Regions from separate parts of the Streptomyces sp. NPDC057136 genome, predicted to be linked through region 1. Evidence: riboswitches for the same ligand, from Rfam matches in the RefSeq annotation. Region 1 holds a riboswitch; each other region holds the start of a gene.
The links. Region 1 has a riboswitch for cyclic di-AMP ahead of ACFT7S_RS26030 (NlpC/P60 family protein). Riboswitches for the same ligand answer to the same signal wherever they lie in the genome.
Positions count from the first base shown of each region.

Region 2: it holds a riboswitch for cyclic di-AMP, as region 1 does, so the genes downstream of both, ACFT7S_RS25105 (transglycosylase family protein) here and ACFT7S_RS26030 (NlpC/P60 family protein) in region 1, are expected to answer to the same signal.
Region 3: it holds a riboswitch for cyclic di-AMP, as region 1 does, so the genes downstream of both, ACFT7S_RS31050 (M23 family metallopeptidase) here and ACFT7S_RS26030 (NlpC/P60 family protein) in region 1, are expected to answer to the same signal.

Region 1 is NZ_JBHUUV010000024.1:115,426-120,368, reverse strand. It holds gene ACFT7S_RS26035 (hypothetical protein) at 1-287, shown strand, start outside; gene ACFT7S_RS26030 (NlpC/P60 family protein) at 403-1,599, opposite strand; cyclic di-AMP (ydaO/yuaA leader) riboswitch at 1,598-1,763, opposite strand; gene pcrA (DNA helicase PcrA) at 2,023-4,461, shown strand; gene ACFT7S_RS26020 (peptidoglycan DD-metalloendopeptidase family protein) at 4,543-4,943, opposite strand, start outside.
Region 2 is NZ_JBHUUV010000023.1:42,644-47,586, reverse strand. It holds gene ACFT7S_RS25120 (DUF501 domain-containing protein) at 1-194, opposite strand, end outside; gene ACFT7S_RS25115 (septum formation initiator family protein) at 275-745, opposite strand; gene eno (phosphopyruvate hydratase) at 888-2,174, opposite strand; gene ACFT7S_RS25105 (transglycosylase family protein) at 2,511-3,218, opposite strand; cyclic di-AMP (ydaO/yuaA leader) riboswitch at 3,222-3,393, opposite strand; gene ACFT7S_RS25100 (transglycosylase family protein) at 3,684-4,676, opposite strand; gene ACFT7S_RS25095 (cytochrome P450) at 4,782-4,943, opposite strand, start outside.
Region 3 is NZ_JBHUUV010000035.1:33,670-38,612, forward strand. It holds gene ACFT7S_RS31035 (GNAT family N-acetyltransferase) at 1-1,411, opposite strand, end outside; gene ACFT7S_RS31040 (HPr family phosphocarrier protein) at 1,574-1,855, shown strand; gene ACFT7S_RS31045 (GntR family transcriptional regulator) at 2,017-2,733, opposite strand; gene ACFT7S_RS31050 (M23 family metallopeptidase) at 2,945-3,748, opposite strand; cyclic di-AMP (ydaO/yuaA leader) riboswitch at 3,761-3,928, opposite strand; gene ACFT7S_RS31055 (M16 family metallopeptidase) at 4,150-4,943, opposite strand, start outside.

The DNA.
Region 1 (4,943 bases):
TCCTGACCCAGATGAAGGCGATGGGTGCCGACACGGCCCGCTTCGTACCGGCCATGCTGCACGGCGCACTGACCATGCTGGTCACGGGAGTTGCGCTGGTCGGCCTCAATCAGGCCGACGATCAGACCGTGAACAACGTCAAGATCGGCATCAAGCTGCTGATCCTCGTCGTGATCCTCGCGCTCGTCTACGTCAGGCGGGACGAGGAGAAGGCAGGCAAGGGCGAGTTCGCCGCGGTCGGCGGTCTGACGGTCGCCAATATCTTCATCGCCACGCTCTGGACCTGAGCGACCTCGGCCGGAACCCGGCAGCCGGACGGGCGGGCATATCAAGCCCGTCGAGGGAGTTCCTCCCCCATGGCCTTGAGGCTATGGGGGAGGTTGAGGACGTTTTCCCGGACCGCTACGCCGGCCGCACGCTTCCGTAGATCGGCATGTAGTAGATCGATTCCTCGCGCACGTTCGCCCCCGGCTTCGGCGCGTGGATCATCATGCCGTCGCCTTTGTAGATGCCGACGTGGCTGATGTCGTCGTAGAAGAACACCAGGTCGCCCGGCTTCAGATCCGCCGTGGCCACCCGGGTGCCGACCTCGACCTGGTCCCAGGTGGTACGCGGCAGGTCGACACCCGCCGCCTTCCAGGCCGCCTGCGTCAGCCCCGAGCAGTCGTACGAGGAGGGGCCCGTCGCCCCCCAGACGTACGGCTTGCCGATCTGGGCCGCGGCGAACGCGAGGACCTTGTCCGCCTTCGCCGCGTAGGTGCTGTCCGCGTCCGTACCGCTGCCGGTCCCGGTGTCCGTGCCGGTGTCGGGCCGGTCGGCCTCCTGCGCGGCGTCCTCGGCGGCTTCCTTCGCCGCCGCCTCCTCCTGCGCCTGGCGCTCGGCCTCCGCGGCGGCGGCCTGCTGGCGGGCCAGCTCCTCCGCCTTGCGCCTGGCCTCGGCCTCCTTCTTGCGCTCCAGCTCCGCGAGCCGCGCCTTCTCCTCGGCGGTCAGCTCGGACAGCAGGGTGCGCGCCTCGGTCAGCTTCTCCTGCACCTGCTGCTTGCTGGTGCGCAGCGTCGTCTGCGCCTCGGTGAGCGTCTCCAGGCTCTTGGTGGCCTCGGCGCGCTTCTTCGCCGCCTCGCTCTGCTGCGTACGGAAGTCCGAGACCGTCTTCTGCTGCTGGCTGGTCATCCGCGCCATCAGCTGGTCCTGGTCGAAGTACGACTGCGGGTCGTCCGCGAGGAAGAACGTGGCCGTCGGGGCGACCGCACCGCTCCGGTACTGCGCCGCAGCGAAATGACCCAGCTCGCGGCGCGTCTCGTTCAGCTTCTCGGCCCGCTTCGCCGCGGCGTCCAGGAGGCCGTCGACCTTCGTGCGCTGCTCGGTGGAGGCGGACTTCGCCTTGTTGTACTGCTGGGTCGCGGTGCCCGCCTGCCGGTAGAGGTCGTCGACCTTCTTCTGTACGTCCTCGATGCTCGGCCGGGGCGCCGCGGGCGCGGCCGTCGCGGTCTGGGTGGAGAGCAGAGTCACAGAGGCCAGCGCGGCTGTCGTGAGTCCGACGCCGGGTGAGGTGGTGCGCATGCGGGTGCGCGGTTTGCGATGCGACGCCAAGGCAGGCATCTCCTTCCGTGGACCGCCTACCGGGTTAGCTGTCGGGTTCGGGCGGAACGGAAGGCTGCCCTACGGTCCGTGTGGGGGTTGTGGACCGATTCACCCCGGTGCTGCGTGTGGGTCCCCGGTTCCGAATGCCCGTCAGGGCAGCCCGGATTCGGCGTGGGTGCCCGCTCGGCGTGGTTCGCCTCAAGGGGGTACGGGCCACCCGACGGAGCACGCTAGCCAACACGTGGTGTCCCTGTGAAGGTTGATGTTCGATATGCCCGATACATGTTCGTGACCTTGTGGGAATTCATAAGGGCAGGGCCGGTGAGGGCCTCTCTTCCCTTACGGGGCGTGGCCGGCCCGTCTCCGTACGCGCATGCCCCGGAGTCGTCCTGCGGAATGCGGCCCCGGGGTGTCAGTGGCGCCGCCTAGACTCGTCATGCGATGAGCAGCCTCTTTGACGACAGTTTCCTGACCGGCCTCCAGAACTCGGAGGAAGGGCCCCCGCCGCCTCCCGAGGACCACGCACCCGAAGCGGTGCCGGAGGGTCTCTTCGAGGGCGTCTTCGACGCGCCCCCGCCGCCCCGCGAGGGGTATTACCGCGACGGAGCCCCCCGTCCCGTCATCGACGCCGCCGCACTGCTCGACGGGCTGAACACCGAGCAGCGCGCCGCTGTCGTGCACGCCGGTTCGCCGCTGCTCATCGTCGCCGGTGCCGGATCGGGCAAGACCCGGGTGCTCACCCACCGGATCGCCCATCTGCTGGCCGAGCGCGGGGTGCACCCCGGCCAGATCCTCGCGATCACCTTCACCAACAAGGCCGCGGGCGAGATGAAGGAGCGGGTCGAGCAGCTCGTCGGACCGCGCGCCAACGCCATGTGGGTCATGACCTTCCACAGCGCGTGCGTGCGCATCCTGCGCCGCGAGTCCAAGAGGCTCGGCTTCACCTCGTCGTTCTCGATCTACGACGCCGCGGACTCCAAGCGGCTGATGGCGCTCGTCTGCCGCGATCTGGACCTCGACTCGAAGCGCTACCCGCCGAAGGCGTTCACGGCCAAGGTCTCGAATCTGAAGAACGAGCTGATCGACGAGGAGACCTTCGCCGGCCAGGCTGCGGACGGCTTCGAGAAGACGCTCGCCCAGGCGTACGCGCTCTACCAGGCACGGCTGCGCGAGGCCAACGCCCTGGACTTCGACGACATCATCATGACGACGGTGCACCTGCTCCAGGCGTTCCCCGATGTCGCCGAGCACTACCGCCGCCGCTTCCGGCACGTCCTGGTCGACGAGTACCAGGACACCAACCACGCGCAGTACACACTCGTACGCGAGCTGGTGGGCCCGTCCGGCGAGGCCGAGGCCCCCGCCGAACTGTGTGTCGTCGGTGACGCGGACCAGTCGATCTACGCCTTCCGGGGCGCGACCATCCGCAACATCCTCCAGTTCGAGGAGGACTATCCGGACGCGACCACGATCATGCTGGAGCAGAACTACCGCTCCACGCAGACGATCCTGTCCGCGGCCAACGCGGTCATCGAGCGCAACGAGAGCCGCCGCCCCAAGAACCTCTGGACGAACGCAGGCACCGGTGCCCGGATCACGGGGTACGTCGCGGACACCGAGCACGACGAGGCGCAGTTCATCGCCGACGAGATCGACCGGCTCACCGACGCCGGCGACGCGAAGGCGGGCGACGTCGCCGTCTTCTACCGGACGAACGCGCAGTCCCGTGTCTTCGAAGAGATCTTCATCCGCGTCGGCCTGCCCTACAAGGTCGTCGGCGGTGTGCGCTTCTACGAGCGCAAGGAGGTCCGCGACGTCCTGGCCTACCTCCGGGTCCTCGCCAACCCTGAGGACACCGTCCCGCTGCGCCGCATTCTGAACGTGCCGAAGCGCGGCATCGGTGACCGTGCCGAGGCGATGATCGACGCCCTGTCGATGCGCGAGAAGATCTCCTTCCCGCAGGCCCTGCGCCGCGTCGACGAGGCGTACGGCATGGCGGCCCGCTCGTCGAACGCCGTGAAGCGCTTCAACACGCTGATGGAGGAGCTGCGCACCATCGTCGAGTCCGGGGCGGGCCCGGCGGTCGTCCTGGAAGCGGTCATGGAGCGCACCGGCTATCTCGCCGAGCTCCAGGCGTCGACCGACCCGCAGGACGAGACCCGCATCGAGAACCTTCAGGAACTGGCAGCCGTCGCGCTCGAATTCGAGCAGGAGCGCGCGGAGGAGGAGGGTGCGGGCACGCTCGCCGAATTCCTGGAGAAGGTGGCCCTCGTCGCCGACTCCGACCAGATCCCGGACGAGGACGAGGACGGCTCCGGCGTCATCACGCTGATGACGCTGCACACGGCCAAGGGGCTGGAATTCCCGGTCGTCTTCCTGACCGGCATGGAGGACGGCGTCTTTCCGCACATGCGGGCGCTGGGACAGGCGAAGGAGCTGGAGGAGGAGCGGCGGCTCGCCTATGTCGGCATCACCCGCGCCCGCGAGCGGCTGTATCTGACCCGGGCGGCGATGCGCAGTGCGTGGGGCCAGCCCTCGTACAACCCGGCCTCGCGGTTCCTGGAGGAGATCCCGGACCAGCATCTGGAGTGGAAGCGCAAGGGCCCGATGGCCGCTCCGGCAGGGCCGACGTCGGGGATCACGTCCTCGCTGTCGTCCTCGCGCTCCAAGTCCGGGCCTTCGGGCTTCGCCACCCGGCGCACCGCCGACAAGCCGGTGGTCACGCTGGTGGTGGGGGACCGGGTCACACACGACCAGTTCGGTCTGGGGACGGTAACCGCGGTCGAGGGCTTCGGCGACCAGGCGAAGGCCACGGTCGACTTCGGGGACGAGCGGCCGAAGAAGCTCCTGCTGCGGTACGCGCCGGTCGAGAAGCTGTAGTCCGCGTCGCACATGATTGTGGCCCCGTCCTCCGAGGACGGGGCCACAATCATCTACGGCGCGGTGATCAGTACGTGGTGATCAGTTCGGGTTGAGGCCGCGGCTCCGGAACCACGGCATCGGGTCGATCGCCGAGCCGCCGCCGGGCCGGACCTCGAAGTGCAGGTGCGGGCCGGTGGAGTTCCCGGAATTCCCGGAGTACGCGATGGTGTCGCCCGCCTGCACGGAGCCCGAGCGGATCTTGGTGCTGCTGAGGTGGCAGTACCAGGTCTCGGTGCCGTCGGCCGCCGTCACGATGGCCATGTTCCCGTAGGCGCTGTTCCACTGGGTGCGTACGGTGCCGTCGGTCGCGGCCAGCACCGGAGTGCCGTACGAGACGGGGAAGTCGATGCCCGTGTGCACGGACATCCAGTTGACGCCCGCCTGGCCGTAGTACGCGCTGAGACCGTGCTGCTCGACCGGCAGTGCGAACTTGGGGCGCA
Region 2 (4,943 bases), on a different contig from region 1:
AGATAGAAGGTCGTCGGGAACGGCGTGCCGTCCTCCAGACGGGGCTGCGTCTCGACCACGTCCGGGTTGCCGCACGGGCAGCGGTGCGCGATGGCGCGCAGTCCGCGCGGCGGGCGCCCGAGCTGCTGCTGGAACGCGGCGATGTCCGCGTCGGTGGGCGTGGTGGACTCGGTCTGCGGAGGGGGGGTTTCCATGCCTGCCTTGGTTCTGCTCGAAGGTGCTTCTCAGATGGTGCGGGTGGTGCACGTGGTGCGGGTCGGTCGCGTGGTGCCGGTCAGTCGCGGTCGGCGGTGTCCACGCCGTCCCAGAGGTTCGAGTGCCACGCACGGTCCGTCGTGCCCGGCTCCCCGCGGCGGTCCTCGGCCGCGCCGGGGTCGATCACGGTGTAACCGGTCTCCCCCGGACGTACGTAATGAAGGTGCTCGCGGGCCAGCCGCCGGATGTACGCGTCGTCCTTGAGCCGCGCCTTCTCGTCGCGCAGCTCCTCGGTCCGCTGGCGTGCCTTCTGCGACAGGCGCTCCTGGTCGGCGATCGCCTCGCGCTGGGAGACGTACTGCCGCATCGGGTACGCGAGCGCGACCACGAGGGAGCAGACGACCAGGGCGAGGAACGCGGCGCGGCCAGTGAGCCGCGAGCGGCGGGCCTGGCGTCGGTTCTGGGACCGGTAGACGCGGGCCGCGGTCTGCTCACCGAGCAGTCGCAGCCTGGTCGCGGTGGAGAACTGGTCGCGGTCCTTCCCGGCCATCTCTCACGCCTCCCCATTACACACGTCGGTCCCCGCACACGGTACGGGACCGAGTGCGGGGACGGACGGAGGCTGGTGACTTCGGCCCGCGAGGGGCCGGTGGTCAGCCCTGGGAGCCGGCGATCAGCCCTTGCTGTGCTTATCAGTTCGCAAAGCGAAACCGCGGGAACGCCGAGCGGCCCGCGTACACCGCCGCGTCGTCGAGGATCTCCTCGATGCGCAGCAGCTGGTTGTACTTGGCGACACGGTCCGAGCGGGCCGGGGCGCCGGTCTTGATCTGACCGCAGTTCACGGCGACGGCGAGGTCGGCGATGGTGACGTCCTCGGTCTCACCGGAGCGGTGCGACATCATGCACTTGAAGCCGTTGCGCTGGGCCATCTCGACGGCGTCCAGGGTCTCGGTCAGCGAACCGATCTGGTTGACCTTGACGAGCAGGGCGTTCGCGGAGCCCTCCTCGATGCCACGGGCCAGACGCTCCGGGTTGGTGACGAACAGGTCGTCACCGACGATCTGCACCTTGGAGCCGAGCTTCTCGGTGATGACCTTCCAGCCGGCCCAGTCGTCCTCGTACAGCGGGTCCTCGATGGAGACCAGCGGGTACGCGGAGACGAGCTCCTCGTAGTACTCGGTCATCTCGGCGGCCGAGCGGGACTTGCCCTCGAACTCGTACTTGCCGTCCTTGTAGAACTCGGACGCGGCGACGTCGAGCGCGAGGCCGACGTCGCGGCCGGGAACGTAACCGGCCTCCTTGATGGCCTCGACGATGAGGTCCAGCGCGGCGCGGTTGGACTCCAGGTTCGGGGCGAAGCCGCCCTCGTCACCGAGACCGGTCGACAGGCCCTTGGTCTTCAGGACCTTCTTCAGCGTGTGGTAGATCTCCGCGCCCCAGCGCAGGGCCTCGGAGAAGGACTCCGCACCGATCGGCGCGATCATGAACTCCTGGATGTCCACGTTGGAGTCGGCGTGCGAGCCGCCGTTCAGGATGTTCATCATCGGAACGGGCAGCAGGTGCGCGTTCGGGCCGCCGAGGTAGCGGAAGAGCGGCAGGTCGGACGCCTCGGAGGCGGCGTGCGCCACGGCCAGCGAGACGCCGAGGATGGCGTTGGCGCCGAGCGAGCCCTTGTTCTCGGTGGCGTCCAGGTCGAACATCGCCTGGTCGATGAGGCGCTGCTCGGTGGCGTCGTACCCGACGAGCTCCGGGCCGATCTGCTCGATGACGGCGAGGACGGCCTTCTCGACGCCCTTGCCCATGTAACGGTTGGGGTCTCCGTCGCGAAGCTCAATGGCCTCGAACGCACCGGTGGAGGCGCCGGACGGAACAGCAGCACGTCCCGTGCTGCCGTCGTCGAGGCCAACCTCGACCTCGACCGTGGGGTTGCCCCGGGAGTCGAGGATTTCCCTGGCTACGACGACGTCGATGGACGGCACGAGGCATCTCCTTCTGGGATATGACACTGGTTGTGCAGGGTCACTGTGGCCTTGCGACACGAGCCTATCCGGCCGGACCCCATCGGCCAGCCGGGCGCCCGTCCCCTGGGACGAAAAAGGACCCAACGGTATGCATTCACGGGCAAAGGTCCAGAAATTTACTGACCAGTAACTACAACACTTGAACGATCAACGTCACCGGAGCGGAAAAACCGCGCGAAATCACTGGCGCGGAAAAACCCCGACCCGGCACGCACGGGGGAGAGCGCACCGGGTCGGGAGCAAAGGGGGAGGGATGCCGCCGGACACCCTCCCGGGGGAGGAGAGTCCCAGGTACTACTTCGTCAGGTGGAGCTGCTGGCCCGGGAAGATCAGGTCGGCGTCCTTGACGATGTCGTCGTTCAGCTTGAACAGCTTCTCCCAGCCGCCCTTGACGTCGCGCTTCTCGGCGATCTTGCTGAGGGTGTCGCCGGCCTTGACCTTGTACTCGCCGTCACCCTTCTTGACCTTCTCGCCGGTCGGGGTGGTGACGGTCTTGGGCGCCTCGGTCTTCGGGGCGGTGCGCTGCTCGCTGCGCGTGGTGGGCTGCTCGGCCTGACGCTCCGGCTGGGCCTGCTGCTCGTCGGCGCTGTCCTGCGTGGAGCCGGTGTCGACACCCGGGTCCACACCGTCATTGGTCAGGTTGCCGGCACCGGCGCAGGCCCAGGCACCCGGGCCCTGCATGTCGAGAAGCTTCTCGGCGGCGGCGATCTGCTGCGACTTGGTGGCCAGGTCGGCGCGGGAGGCGTACTGCGTACCGCCGGCGGCGGCCCAGCTGGACTCCGAGAACTGCAGGCCGCCGTAGTAGCCGTTGCCGGTGTTGATGGACCAGTTGCCACCGGACTCACACTGGGCGACGGCGTCCCACGTGGCGACCGAGGCGGCGGAGGCGCCGGTCGCACCCATCAGCGGGACGACGACTGCGGCACCGGCGACACCGGCGAGCGTGGCGACACGGACGGCCTTGGACGGGCGGCGGTGCTTGGCCTTGCTGGAAAACAGCATGGAGCTTCTCCTCACCGACGCCTACGAGGTGAGCTGTCGGGTTCGGGCCAAGTGAGTTGCCCGGTCGCACGTCCTAGCACGCGACTTCACCCCAAGCCGGTCCTGAGTCGTCTTGCGACGATCGGGCCCGGCACTTACCTGGGTCCCCCGCTCCTGCCTACGGCGCTTTACGCGTCTGTTCCCTTCGACCGACGGCAGGATTCGGCGTGACGGTCGACGGGGCCCGCGGTGCGAGCGGTTCTGACCGTAAACATAGCCAACCCCGACATTCAAAGAGGGACATATCGACCATTCATGCCCTAGTCACCCTGGACGAATGAACGTTTCCGCAGGTCGGAGGGGGCGCAGACGTACCACCCGGACGCGACACGCCAGTTGCAGCAAAGAGACCCATGTCTCACTTACGTATAAGTGGACATAGGCCCCTGAACTACCCCTGATTTTGGGGTGTTTTCCCGAATTGGATCAGTTGCGCTTGGAGCCCTCCGCGCCGTCCAGCAGCCCCAGATCGAGGGTCTGGCCGGGAAGGATGAGGTCCGGGTCGGAGCCGAGCGCGCCCTTGTTGGCCTCGTACAGCTCGGTCCAGCCGCCGGGAACCTTCTGTGCGTCAGCAATCGCCCAGAGGTTGTCGCCGGGCCGGACGGTGTAGTCACCGTCCGGGCTCGCCGTACCCGTGTCGCGCGCCTGGTCGTCACCGCGCGAAGCGTGCCGGCCGGAGTCGCGCCCGTCGCCCTGGTCCGCGTCCCGGCTCGCCTCGGGGGCCGGCGTGCCGCGGTGCTTGCCGCCACCCTGGTCCGTGCCCGCCGGGTCTTCGGACGCCTCGGGGGACGGCGTGGCGGTGGGCGGGGCCGTCGCACCGGAGCCCTCGGACCCGGCCGTGTCGCCGGTCGCGCCGTTCTTGTCGGACTCGCCCGCGGTATCCGACTCGCCGGACTTATCGCTCTCGTCCTTCTTGTTCGCTTCGTCCTTCGCTCCGTCCGTCGCGTCGTCCGACGGAGTGCCGGACGAGTCGTCGGTCGGGAGCAGCGAGTCCGAAGGGTCGGCGGAGGGTACGCCGCCCGGGTCGACGCCCGGCAGGGCCCCGTCCAGCGCGAGCCCGGAAATCACCGCGCAGCTCGGCCATGCCTGCGGGCCCTGGTCCTCCAGGACCTTCTCCGCGACGGATATCTGCTGCGAGCGGCTGGCGAGGTCGGCGCGGGGCGCGTACGCCGAGCCGCCGTACGCCGACCAGGTGTCCTGGGAGAACTGCAGGCCGCCGTAGTAGCCGTTGCCCAGGTCCGCGCTCCACATGCCGCCGCTCTCGCACTCGGCGACCCGGTCCCAGGTCGACGCGTCTGCGGCGTGCGCACCGGTCGCACCGAGCAGCGGGATGGCGATGGCCGATCCCGTCACGCCTGCGGCGACGACGATGGCGGGTGCCTGGCGAGGGCGGCGGTGTCTGCCGTTCGCGGAGCCCATGGGATTGCCTTCCGTGTGACTGACAAGTGACTGCTGTGGTGAACGGTGAACCTAGCGGGACTCGAACGTGTGTCACAAGTCGATGCAGCGGAGATCACGTGAAAGTCACAGAGTTGACGGAGTGTCACCTTGCGCGGTCGGCAGTCCTGGGGCGAACTCCACCGGAAGAGTGCGCAGTCCGCGCATAATGAGCCCGCCACGCCACCGCAAATCGGCAGGTTCCACCGCAAGACGCAGGTCAGGAAGGCGCTTCAGCAGCGTTGCCAG
Region 3 (4,943 bases), on a different contig from region 1:
GAATCCGGCTGACCGGCACGGCGTGACCGGGCGGGTTGGAACCGCTGTGCCGGGCGCCCTTCACCACGACGACGGGCTTCACGGCCGCGGTCCGCCGTGCGAGGCGGGTGAACTTGCGCGGGTTGCCCAGCGATTCGAGGTAGAGGAGGGCGACATCGGTGTCCTGGTCCTCGTACCAGTACTGGAGGAAGTCGTTCCCGGAGACATCGGCCCGGTTGCCCGCCGAGATGAACGTGGACAGGCCTGCGCCGCGCCGGTGGAGTCCGGCGAGCAGCGCGATCCCGATCGCGCCCGACTGCGTGAAGAGCCCGATGCGGCCGTGGGCGGGCGACTCGGGGGCGAGGGAGGCGTTCAGCCGGACGGCTTCGGAGGTGTTGATGATGCCGAAGGCGTTCGGGCCGATGATCCGCATGCCGTACGAGCGTGCCTGGCGGACGAGTTCGCGCTGCCGCTCACGCCCTTCGGCGCCCTGCTCGGCGTATCCGGCGGAGAGGACGACAAGTCCCCGGACGCCGTGCTCACCGCAGTCGGCGACAGCCTCTGGCACCCGGTCTGCGGGCACGGCGAGGACCGCGAGGTCGACCCGCTCGTCGATCTCGCCGACGGACCGGTGCGCGGGGACCCCGTCGATCTCGGTCAGGCCGGCGTCGAAGGCCCGGTTCACGGCGTACGTACGTCCGGTGTAGCCGGAACCGAGGAGGTTGCGCAGCACGGTGCGGCCGACCCCGCCGGGGGTGCGGCCGGTGCCGACGACGGCGACGGAGCCGGGGGCGAGGAGCCGCTGCACCGACCGCGATTCGGCGCGCTGTTCGCGGCCGCGCTGGACGGCGAGGGATTCGGCGGTCGGTTCGAGGTCGAGCGTGAGGTGGACGGAGCCGTCCTCGAAGCTGCGCCGCTGGGTGTAGCCGGCGTCCCGGAACACTTTGATCATCTTGTTGTTGGCGGGCAGCACCTCGGCGGCGAAGCGGCGGATGCCCCGCTCGCGGGCGACCGCGGCGATGTGTTCGAGGAGCGCGGAGGCCACCCCGCGGCCCTGGTGGGCGTCCTGGACGAGGAAGGCGACCTCGGCCTCGTCGGCGGGGGCGGTGGCGGGCCGGCCCTGTGCGTCGATGCGGTCGTAGCGCACGGTGGCGATGAACTCGCCGCCGGTCGTGACGGCGAGACCGACCCGGTCGACGTAGTCGTGATGGGTGAAGCGGTGCACGTCCTTGGCGGAGAGACGCGGGTACGGAGCGAAGAAGCGGTAGTACTTCGACTCGTCGGAGACCTGCTCGTAGAAGCTGACCAGCCGCTCGGCGTCGTCGGTCGTGATCGGCCTGATGCGCGCGGTGCCACCGTCGCGGAGCACCACGTCCGCTTCCCAGTGGTCGGGGTACGCGTGATGCGGACTCTGCTCCGGCGTGGGCTGCATGGGCAAAGCCTACGGCTGACGCACCGGTCGCGGAGGGATCGGGGCCGGGGCAGTCTGAGGGTGCTCGACCGGCCGCCGCGGCCGGGCCCTGGACCGGGCACAGCAGTGCGCACTGCATGAGAGACTGGTCTAGACAACCATTGATTCGTGAAGGGCAGAACCATGGCTGAGCGCCGCGTCAACGTCGGTTGGGCCGAGGGCCTGCACGCCCGCCCCGCTTCCATCTTCGTCCGTGCCGCCACGGCCTCCGGCGTCCCTGTGACGATCGCCAAGGCCGACGGCAACCCGGTGAACGCCGCGTCGATGCTCGCGGTGCTCGGCCTGGGCGCCACCGGCGGCGAGGAGATCGTGCTCGCATCCGAGGCGGACAACGCCGAAGTCGCCCTTGACCGCCTGGCCAAGCTGGTCACCGAGGGGCTCGAGGAGCTTCCGGAGACGGTCTGATTCCGGTCGGATCCGACCGGAATCAATTCTGCGACCGAGTCGCGGCACCCCTGAACGGGTGCCGCGACTTTTTCGTTTCCGAAAAGGCGCCGGACCGACTTCAATTCAGGCAGCACAAAGAAAGCCCTGCGGAATTACCTTCTTTGTATACGGCGTAATTGTTAATGACGGACGCCCGCGATGTTTACGGCGTGTTGCGAAGTGCTCACCCGGGACGGCACTGGACTGCGTCCCGGCCGGTCGGGGCGGGCGTCCGGACGGCGCAGCCGATGGGCCGCGACCGCACGCTCGGCGTGCTGGACGGCCAGCGCCCTGGCCCGGTCCGCGTCACCGCGGGCGACCGCGTCCACGATCGCCCCGTGCTCGGCCCAGGACTCCGCGGGCCGTACGGGCTGCTCGACCGCGTACATCCAGGTGATCTTGTGCCTGAGCTGGGTGAGCAGCGCGATGAGGCCGGGGCTGCCCGACGCCTGCGCGAGCGTCTCGTGGAACCAGCCGCCCAGGGAGCGCAGATCCTCGCCCTCGCCCCGCCGCACCCGCTCCTGGCCCAGCCTGACCAGGCCGCGCAGCACCTTGAGGTGCGCCTCGGTGCGCCGCTGCGCGGCCCGCGCCGCGCCGAGCGGCTCCAGCAGCATCCGAACCTCCAGGAGGTCGGCGGCCTCCTGCTCGGTGGGCTCGGCCACGCACGCGCCGGCATGGCGCCTCGTGACGACGAACCCCTCGGACTCCAGCGTGCGCAGGGCCTCGCGCACCGGGACGCGCGAGACCCCGTATCGACGCGCGAGCAACTCCTCGGTGAGGCGGCTGCCGCGATCGAAGACACCGGAGACGATGTCGTCACGGATTGCCGTGCATACCGAATGCGCGGGAATGCGCATATCCGAACCTCCGCCTTAATCCCCGCGAAACGCGGCCGATCGACGCCTGTTCTGCGACTCTATTGCAATGAGCCCGAATTTCCGACGGCAGAGCGGAATCCAGGGATATCTTCTGGCCACGGAAGGCTTCGGCGGACAGACTCCGGGCGATACGCCGAAGGCCCCGGCGGGGAGCCGAGGCCTTCGGGAAGCGCTGTGGTGCGACGCGTGGTCAGACGTTCAGACCGTGCGAGCGCAGGTACGCGACGGGGTCCATGTCGGAGCCGTACTCGGGGCTGGTCCGGGCCTCGAAGTGCAGGTGCGGTCCGGTGGAGTTGCCGGTCGAGCCGGAGATGCCTATCTGCTGCCCGGAGGTGACGCTCTGACCGACGGAGACACCGATCGAGGAGAGGTGGCCGTACTGGGTGTACGTGCCGTCCGTCATCCGGAGCACGATGTTGTTGCCGTACGCCCCGCCCCAGCCGGCCTCGACGACCGTGCCTGCACCGACGGCGACGACGGAGGAGCCGGACGCGGCGCGGAAGTCGACACCCGAGTGGCTGCCCGAGGACCACAGGGAGCCGCTGGACTTGTAGCCGGTGGTGACGAACGAACCGGCGACCGGGAGGTGGAAGGAGTTCAGCCGCTTGCGCTCGGCCGCGCGGGCGGCGCGGGCCTCGGCCTCACGGATCTCCTTGGCGCGGGCCTCCGCCTTGCGCTTCGCTTCCGCCTTCGCCCTGGCTTCCGCCTTGGCCTTGGCCTCGGCGACAGCCTTGGCCTTCGCGGCGGCCTCGGCCTGCTGCTCCTGGGCCTCGGCCTGGGCGGCGATCTGGTCGGCAAGGGTGCCGTCGATGGCAACCGCCTGGGTCAGGCCGGTGTCGCTGACGGTACGGGCCTCGTCGGCGGCGAGGGCCGGAGAGGCCATCCCGCCGATGACGCCTGTGGTGGCCAGAGCCGCGATGCCGGCGACCCGAGCACTCTTGCGCGTCAGGCGGCTCGGAGCACGGTGCTTCCCGGTGGCACGGGTGAACGCCATGGAGGGGCTGATCCTTTCCTTCCTTCTCGCCTACCGGGTTAGCTGACGGGTTCGGAGCAGGAAGGTCTCCTACGGGCCTCTCCGCCCCGAAGGAGCGCAGACGTCCGATTCACCCCAGGGACTTCATGGGTCCCCGGCTCCCCAGGCTCGCGCCTGACGGGGACTCGGCGATGGCTGCCCGGCGCCACGGATGCGGCATACACATGACGGACAGCCGAGCCGACGCTAAACGGGGTCACTTTCAATCACCAAACGGACAGGCTGATTTGTAGTACATCCCACAGGGCAGACAGGTAACCTCCGCATCAAAGTCGGACAAAAGGGAAGGACCCCGAGGGGAACTTGCCCATCGGGGTCCTCTTTGTGTGCATTTGTGAGTACGTCGGAGAGCAGACCGCTCGTCAGCCGCTGACGACCGACACCTCGCCGATTCCCAGTGCGCGGACGGGGTCCGCGATCTGGGAGGCGTCACCGACGAGCACCGTGACCAGCCGGTCCACCGGGAACGCGTTGACCACCGCGGCCGTCGCCTCGACCGTGCCCGTCTCGGCCAGCCGCGCGTACAGCTGGGCCTGGTAGTCGTCCGGGAGGTGCTGCTCGACCTGGTCGGCGAGGGTGCCCGCCACGGAGGCCGCCGTCTCGAACTTCAGCGGGGCGACGCCCACGAGGTTCTGCACGGCCGTCTCGCGCTCGGCGTCGGTGAGCCCGTCGGCCGCCAGCGTCCGCAACACCTTCCAGAGGTCGTCCAGCGCCGGCCCCGTGGACTCCGTGTCCACCGAGCCGCTGATGGCGAGCATCGCCGCTCCGGTGCGCCCGGACGAGGAGCCGGGAGCCGTCGAGCGCAGCACCTGCCCGAAGGCGCGTACGCCGTAGGTGTAGCCCTTCTCCTCGCGCAGCACGCGGTCCAGCCGCGAGGTGAGGGTGCCGCCCAGGCAGTACGTGCCGAGGACCTGGGCCGGCCAGACGCTGTCGTGCCGGTCGGCGCCGATGCGGCCGATCAGCAGCTGCGTCTGCACCGCTCCGGGACGGTCCACGATCACCACGCGGCCGCGGTCGTCGGCGGTGATGGGCGGGACCGGGCGGGGCTCGGCGGAGTTGCCCGACCAGTCACCGACGGTGTCGGCGAGGAGCGCGTCCACGTCGACCCCGGTGAGGTCGCCGACGACGACCGCCGTCGCGGTGGACGGACGGACGT